Endozoicomonas sp. GU-1: one gene and its partner. The protein of the gene in region 1 interacts with the protein of each later gene in a pairwise test. Links are inferred from orthologs where the notes say so. Each region holds a gene or a part of one and is shown in the gene's direction. Other genes may lie near its edges.

The links. The genes of interacting proteins can lie anywhere in the genome.
Region 2: the proteins of secA (region 1) and secB interact in binary tests that used the Escherichia coli proteins (3 or more experiments, as listed by UniProt). The link is inferred for Endozoicomonas sp. GU-1 from one-to-one orthologs.

What each region holds. Positions count from the first base shown.
Region 1 is NZ_CP114771.1:1,803,265-1,808,303, reverse strand. What follows is about bases 809-4,054. They hold secA (preprotein translocase subunit SecA), read left to right. Parts: upstream 809-1,112; coding sequence 1,113-3,854; downstream 3,855-4,054. Outside these bases: cysK (cysteine synthase A), read right to left, coding at 1-802. UniProt on the Escherichia coli protein: Required for protein export, interacts with the SecYEG preprotein conducting channel.
Region 2 is NZ_CP114771.1:2,712,162-2,715,647, forward strand. What follows is about bases 541-3,486. They hold secB (protein-export chaperone SecB), read left to right. Parts: upstream 541-1,733; coding sequence 1,734-2,240; downstream 2,241-3,486. Other genes in these bases: gpmM (2,3-bisphosphoglycerate-independent phosphoglycerate mutase), read right to left, coding at 541-808; O3276_RS11230 (rhodanese-like domain-containing protein), read left to right, coding at 1,230-1,646; trmL (tRNA (uridine(34)/cytosine(34)/5-carboxymethylaminomethyluridine(34)-2'-O)-methyltransferase TrmL), read right to left, coding at 2,395-2,859; O3276_RS11245 (hypothetical protein), read left to right, coding at 3,360-3,486. Outside these bases: more of gpmM, read right to left, coding at 1-540. UniProt on the Escherichia coli protein: One of the proteins required for the normal export of some preproteins out of the cell cytoplasm. It is a molecular chaperone that binds to a subset of precursor proteins, maintaining them in a translocation-competent state.

The sequences.
Region 1 (5,039 bases):
TTGCACCGGCAGAGATACCACAGAAGATGCCTTCTTTGCGAGCCAGTTCAAGCGCGGTATCACGGGCAACCACGTCATCAACCGGCAATACTTCATCAATGACGTCACGGTTAAGGACCGGGGCGATAAAATCCGGTGTCCAACCCTGAATCTTGTGCGGTGCCCACTCTTTGCCACTGAGCAATGCCGCACTGGCAGGTTCGGTGCAGATGATTTTGATGTCTGGACGGGCAGCCTTAAGTACTTCACCGACACCGGTGATGGTACCGCCGGTGCCGTAGCCACTGACAAAATAATCCAGCCGCTGGCCGGCAAAATCCTGCAAAATTTCAGGGGCGGTGGTGTTCCGGTGATATTCAGGATTGGCTTCGTTTTCAAACTGTCGAGCCAGGAACCAGCCATTTTTCTCGGACAACTCTTTGGCAACCCGCACCATGCCGGTACCACGCTCGGCAGCCGGCGTCAGTACAACTTTGGCTCCCAAGGCGCGCATGATTTTGCGTCGCTCAACAGAGAATGTTTCGGTCATAACCGCCACAAAAGGATGGTTCAATGCCGCACACACCATGGCCATGGCGATACCTGTATTACCGGAGGTCGCTTCTACGACGGTTTGACCTTCTTCAAGTTCACCTTTTTGCCGGGCGTCGTTGATGATGGCAAATGCCAAACGGTCCTTTACAGAGGACATAGGGTTAAAGTACTCGGCCTTCACGTAGAAGTTGACGTGTGCCGGTGCCAGGCGATTGATTTTAACGATGGGAGTCTGGCCGATCGTTTCTAAAATTGAATTGTAAATCATAAGGGTATGTCTCTTGCTGCCGCCCCGGTTGATATTTTTCTGAGCTCTGTTGCCAAAGGGCTGTTCAGATTTTCAGGCGCACCAGTATGCCGTCAGTTCAATACCAGTGCAAAAATCTAAACCAGCTTGAAAGCATTGAATATTTTTTACCGACTCAGCTTAATGGACAGCACAGAAATACAGCTAATATAGGTGAGACTTTGCCGTGATTGTCATAGAATGTTGGACTATTGTGCGCTTGTCTGCTCCGGCCCGGATTTGTCGGTAGGAGGACAGCTCCGGAAACAGAGTGTGAGACTGTTAACAACTTATGTTTGCTTCGTTAATTAAGAAAGTTATTGGTAGCCGGAATGACCGCCAGCTGAAACGGATGGGCAAGATTGTCAAATCAATCAATGCCCTGGAAGAAAGCCTGGCGGCTTTGAGCGACGATGAGCTGAAGGCTAAAACCGGAGAGTTTCGTGAGCGCTTCAACAAAGGCGAAACCCTTGATGACCTGTTGCCTGAGGCGTTTGCTGTGGTTCGTGAGGCGGGCAAGCGGGTGATGGGCATGCGTCATTTTGATGTCCAGCTTATTGGTGGTATGACCCTCCATGAAGGGCGCATTGCCGAGATGCGCACCGGTGAAGGTAAGACACTGGTAGCCACCCTGCCTGCTTATTTGAACGCGATTCCCGGTCAGGGCGTTCATGTGGTTACCGTGAATGATTATCTGGCTCGTCGTGATGCGAACTGGATGCGCCCGCTCTATGAGTTTCTGGGGATGAGCGTGGGCATTGTTGTTCCGCAGCAGGATCCGGAAGAGAAGCGTCAGGCTTATCAGGCGGATATCACCTACGGAACCAACAACGAGTTTGGTTTTGACTACCTTCGTGACAACATGGCCTTCCGGAAGGAAGATCGCTTCCAGCGTGATCTCTTCTTCTCCATTGTCGATGAGGTTGACTCGATTCTGATTGATGAGGCCAGAACACCGCTGATTATTTCCGGCCCGGCTGAAGACTCCTCAGAACTTTATAAAAAGATGAATCAGCTGGTTCCCAGGCTGCAACGGCAGGAGCCCATTCCTGAAGACCAGGATCCCAATACCGTTGAACTTACCGGTCATTACTCAGTCGATGAGAAGACCCGCCAGGTTGAGTTGAATGAACTGGGCCATCAGTTTATTGAAGAGCTGCTGCAACAGGAAGGTTTGTTGCCGGAAGGGGAAAGTCTTTACGCCTCCAACAACCTGAACCTGCTGCACCATGCGAACTCAGCCCTGAAAGCCCATGTGCTGTTTAACCGCAATGTGGAATACATTGTGCAGAATAATGAAGTTCTGCTGGTGGATGAGCATACCGGCCGGACCATGCCGGGCCGTCGTCTCTCGGAAGGTCTGCATCAGGCGATTGAAGCGAAAGAAGGGCTGCGTATTCAGGCGGAGAGCCAGACTCTGGCTTCCACAACGTTCCAGAATTATTTCCGGAATTATGACAAGCTCTCCGGCATGACCGGTACTGCCGATACCGAAGCGTTCGAGTTCCGTCAGATTTATGGCCTGGACGTGATTGTTATTCCTACCCATAAGGAGATGGTTCGTCAGGATGGCAATGATCTCGTCTATCTGACGATCGCGGAAAAATACGACGCCATTATTGAAGATATCAAGGAAACGGTGAAAGCCGAGCGTCCGGTTCTGGTGGGTACGGCGTCTATCGACTCTTCTGAGCATCTGTCTAAAGCTCTTGATAAAGCGGGCATTGCTCACCAGGTACTGAATGCCAAATTCCATGAGAAAGAAGCGGATATCATCGCCCAGGCTGGTCGCCCCGGTGCGGTCACCATCGCCACCAATATGGCGGGCCGTGGTACCGATATCATGCTGGGCGGTAACTGGAAGGCAGAAGTTGCTGAGCTGGATAACCCGGCCCAGGAGCAAATTGATCAGATCAAAGCGGATTGGCAGAAACGCCACATGGCGGTGCTTGAAGCCGGTGGTCTGCATATTATCGGTACCGAGCGTCACGAGTCACGACGTATTGATAACCAGTTAAGAGGCCGTTCCGGTCGTCAGGGCGACCCGGGCTCTTCCCGTTTTTATCTGTCTCTGGAAGACAGCCTGATGCGGATTTTCGCTTCTGAGCGGGTCAAGAACTTTATGAAAGCCCTGGGCATGGAAAAAGGTGAAGCCATTGAACACCGCATGGTGACCAATGCCATCGAAAAAGCCCAGCGTAAAGTGGAAGGTCGCAACTTTGATATTCGTAAGCAGCTGCTGGAATATGATGATGTTGCCAATGACCAGCGTAAGGTCATTTATCATCAACGGGATGAACTGCTCAGTGCGGAGGATGTTTCTTCCAGTATTGAAGCACTCCGTGAAGACGTGGTCAGTGGCCTGATCAGTCAGCACATTCCACCCCAGAGCCTGGAAGAGCAGTGGGATGTGAAAGGTCTGGAAGAGAAACTGGCCAGCGAGCTCAATGAGCGTATGCCGGTTCAGCAGTGGCTGGATGAAGATGATCGTCTGGATGAAGAGGCGCTTCGTGAGCGTATTCTTCAGGGGGTAATCGATTCTTACCGCAAGAAGGAAGAACTGGCCGGTGCTGAAGTTCTGCGCAACTTTGAAAAGCATATTCTGCTGCGGATTCTGGATGACAAGTGGAAAGAGCATCTGGCCACCATGGACCACCTGAGACAGGGTATTCATCTGCGTGGTTATGCCCAGAAGAACCCCAAGCAGGAATACAAGCGTGAGGCGTTTGAGTTATTCCAGCAGATGCTTGAGGATATCAAGTACGACACGATTCGTATTATCTCCCATGTGCAGGTGCAGGAAGATGATCGAACCGCTGAGATGGAACGTCAGCGTCGTGAGGAAATGGCCCGGAGAATGCAGTTTGAGCATGCCAGGGCCCAGGGTGTAGAAGCAGAAGCAACCGGGCAGGAAGCACCTGAAGAGGAAGCTCACCAGCCATTTGTCCGGGAAGGGCGTAAAGTGGGGCGGAACGATCCGTGTCCATGTGGTTCCGGTAAAAAGTTCAAACAGTGCCACGGTAAAATTGCCTGATCAGGGCCGGTAACTTAAACTGCGGGTCAGCTTTAACAGGCTGACCCGTTTTTGTTTGTGCATCGGCATCTGCTCTAGGAGCCTGTCCGAGAATAGACTGCCCTACCGGCAACTGCTCCTGCGTTGCTCTAGCTCCTGCATCCATGCAGTCGTGCGGTGGCAGCAAATTGGTCTAAAAATTCCGTTTTGTTCGGCAAATAGCCCCGCTATTCACCTCACAAAACGAAATTTTTATCCTCAATTTTCTGCCATCCTCGCTACGGGCGCTATTCTCGGACAGGCTCCTAGGCGTAACCACAAAATCAGTCAAGAATAAGCAACGATATCACCAATGGAGTCAATCATGGCAACGGGTTCTGGGGAATGGACTGCAGTGAAACCGGTCAGGGGCTTTCGCCTGGGAACGGCAATGGCGGGGATCAGAAAACCCGGCCGCCGGGATCTTGTGGTGATGAACTGGGATAAGGGCAGCTCCGTGGCCGGGGGTTTTTACCCTTAACCGCTTCTGTGCGGCCCCGGTTCATTTAAGCCGTGAGCGCTTAACCAGTGATCCCCGTTACTTTCTGATTAACACCGGCAATGCCAATGCAGGCACCGGTGAACAGGGAATGGTGGCAGCCAGGCAGACATCATCCGAGCTGGCGACGTTGTCCGGCGTTAATGAGTGTCAGGTCCTGCCGTTTTCAACCGGCGTGATTGGTGAGCAGCTTCCGGTCAATACGCTCTGTGCAGCGCTACCAGCGGCGCTGTCTGATCTGCAAGAAGATAACTGGTTGCATGCCGCTGAAGGTATCATGACCACCGATACGCGACCTAAAGGCAGCAGCCGTCAATTTCAACATGAGGGAACCACCTATACAGTCTCCGGAATCAGTAAGGGTGCCGGAATGATCAAGCCCAATATGGGCACCATGCTGGCTTATATCGCAACGGATGCGGCGGTTGAACAAACGTTTTTGCAAAACCTGCTGTTGGACATTACCAACCAATCCTTTAACCGGATCACCATCGATGGTGATACATCGACCAATGACAGCTTTATGGTGGTTGCTACAGGGGCGGCTGGTAATGATCCAATCACTTCCCGAGATTCCGGGTTGGCCGGGAAGCTAGCGGCGAGCCTTCGCGAGGTGGCCGTTGAGCTTGCCCAGGCGATTGTCAGGGATGGCGAGGGAGCCACCAAAT
Region 2 (3,486 bases), 910 kb from region 1 along the record:
CACGGGTGATTTCACGGGCACGGTCAGCACGGAAATTCATAAATACCAGTGCGTCACCATCGTTCAGCCGGGCTGCTTCAGCACCAAGCACGGTGGCTTTAACAAACTCGTCGTTCTCGTCACGCTCATAAGCGGCTTGCAAGCCTTCAACTGCGGTTGCGGCAGTGAACCCGGCCTTGCCATCGGTGATCAGATCATAAGCCTGCTGGACACGATCCCAGCGGTTGTCACGGTCCATGGCGTAGTAACGGCCAATCAGGCTGGCAACACGGCCAATGCCTTTTTCCTGCAACATGGCATCCAGCCTTGCCAGGGACGATTCAGCGCTGCGCGGCGGTGTGTCACGGCCATCCAGGAAGGCATGAACATAGACTTCTTTAGCGCCACGACGGTCAGCCAGTTCAACCATGGCATGGATATGGTCTTCGTGACTGTGAACACCACCCGGAGATACCAGCCCCATAATATGAACGGCTTTACCGGCATGAATGGCTTTATCGACAACGCTGGTAATCACCTCATTTTCATAGAAGTCACCGTCCCGGATGGCTTTGGTAATGCGGGTCAGTTCCTGGTAAACCACGCGGCCTGCACCCAGGTTCATATGGCCAACTTCACTGTTACCCATCTGGCCATCGGGCAGGCCAACGTCCATTCCGGAACCGGAAACGAAGCTGTGCGGGTTCTCTTGCCACAGACGATCCATTACCGGCGTTTTGGCGGCCAGAATGGCGTTGCTGTCTTTTTCTTCACGGTAGCCGTAACCATCAAGGATGATCAGGGCGGTAGGTGTGCGCTTATCAGTCATGGGTCTTAACCTTGGCGAACGGGAAGGCTGGTGCAGAGGCTGAATGTCTGACTTATCAGCGCGATCTCTTGAACCAACCTTATGGTGAGTGGAATGGTTGGCATTCTACCTGCTTTGCCGCCGGTTTCCAGTGCAATGCCTGCTCTTGAGTGAACAGCGCAAACTCTCACACCAGGGGACGTCAACCGGCGATATCCTCTGGAAGCCTCTGCAATTTTCTGAAACTTTCCGCACAAATATCACCGACAGCGTTTATGGAGTCATTTTAGTTGGCGATAGCTTTTTGTACTAACGCACCGTACATACCAAAAGGCGCACAAAAAGTCGGCCAGCACTTTTTTCCGTCGTCATTCCCTTACTTTCCTGAGACGGGATCAGTATACTTGCCACTTTTCAATTTATAGATTGACAGCTTGTCGGCATGGAACAATTCATCGAGTTTATCATTAACCATCCCCTGCACGTTGGTGCACTGGTGGCGCTGGCCAGCGCTTTGGCCTTTACTGAAATGCGCAAGGGTGGGCAGAGCGTTTCCACCGCCCAGCTGACCCAGATGGTCAACCAGGACCAGGGCGTGGTGATCGACGTTCGGGAAAAGGCAGATTTTGCCAAAGGTCATATCGTCAACGCCATCAACGTTCCTTATACAAAAATCAGGGAGCGTGCCGGTGAACTGGAGAAATACCGCGAAAAGACCATTATTGTGGTGGATGCCATGGGGCAGCACAGCGGCAGTGTTGGCAAAACCCTGAAAACCGAGGGCTTTGCCAATGTGGTCAGACTACAGGGTGGTATGTCCACCTGGGCCTCTGACAACCTGCCAGTGGTCCGAAAATAGGCTCTGGTTGGACAATCTGCACGATCATTACCAAAATGCGATATTCGCTTGGCTCATCATTAGCTCATCAAAAGTAAGGAAATGACAATGGCTGAAAATCATCAGCAGGCTTCTCAACAACAGCAGGCTCCGCAGTTTGCGTTGCAGCGAATCTACACGAAAGACATCTCCTTTGAATCACCAAAGGCCCCTGAGATCTTTCAGAAGCAGTGGCAGCCAGAAGTCAAACTGGACCTGAGCACCAGCAACCGCCCTCTTGAAGAAGGTCTGTACGAAGTGGTTCTGTCCCTGACGGTAACCGTGGAAAACGGTTCCGGCAACAACCCTTCAGATAAGAAGGAAACCGCTTTCGTGACTGAAGTACATCAGGCAGGCGTCTTCCTGGCCAAAGGTCTGGATGAAGAAGAACTGCACCGTACCCTGGGTGCCTTCTGCCCGAACATCCTGTTCCCCTATGCCCGCGAAGCCATCGACAACCTGGTACTGCGCGGCAGCTTCCCTCCGCTTATGCTGGCACCAGTAAACTTCGACGCGCTGTATATGCAGGCCCGCGAACAGCAGTCTGCCAAGCAGCAGCCGGAAGCGGTTAATTAAGAAATAGCTTTTTTTTAAAAGCTTTTAACCACAAAGGCACAAAGACACGAAGTCTTTTGTGCCTTTTTATTGCGTACAATATGGCAGTAAGGCTACAAAGTAACAGTGACAAGCTTTTCCTTTGTGCCTTGGTGTCTTTGTGGTTTAACAACGCTTACCGCCCACCAACAAACCCCATCTGCCGCCAGGCTTCATAAACCATCACCGCCACGGTATTGGACAGGTTCAGGCTACGGCTGTCCGGGAGCATGGGTAATCTCAGTACCTGCTCTTTCGGCAAAGAGTCTAGAATCTCTGCAGGCAGGCCACGGGTTTCCGGGCCAAACAGCAGGGCATCCCCTTCTCGAAAGGTGCAGCAGCTGTAATTACTGGTTCCCTTGGTGCTCAGAGCCAGCACCCGGCCCGGTTTGACGGTTTCCAGAAAACTTGAGTAGTCCGGATGAATCTTCAGCTCGGCAAACTCATGGTAATCCAGACCCGCCCGTTTCAATCGCTGATCATCCAGCTCAAAGCCCAGGGGTTCTATCAAATGCAGACGAAAGCCGGTATTGGCACAGAGACGGATGATATTACCGGTATTGGGGGGGATTTCCGGCTGGTAGAGGACAACATCAAGCATGGGGAGATCCGAATGGTGACAGAGTGGCAATGATAGAGCATCTGGGGGTTAGAGGGCATTAGTTGGATTGGGTTCGCTGACCGCCTCCCAAAAGCTATCCCCCTCATCAGAACATAATAATTAGCACACACCGCACCCATGAAAACCGAAGTGCAACACGTTTTACTGTGATACAGACCACAAAATACTTGAGTATTTCCCTGTAATATTTAAAAATCAGATTTAAAAATAGTGACTGACCAAATAACTACAATGTGAATGGATGCCCTACAATAAAAGGCTTTAGTCAGATAATAAATATTAGTAAATGTAGATTCGAGAAGTTTTGTGACTGGATTTGTGGAAATTGTGAATTGTAATGGTTGAGAGTAATAAGTTGGGTTTGCCCTGACAACTATCCACCATTAACACTTCCTGTTTTCCATTCACTAACCGGATAATGCCATATAAGAACTTAAACACAGGCAAATGGCAGTTGATGACTGCAAGGGAGAAAAATAATGAAAACATTAAAGACATTGGCTCTGGCAACAGCAGTTTCTGCGGGGTTGTTGGGGTCTGTTGGCGTTATGGCTGCTAATCAAGGTTCTTTAGGGGCCAATTCAAATGGTGACTTTGATATAACTC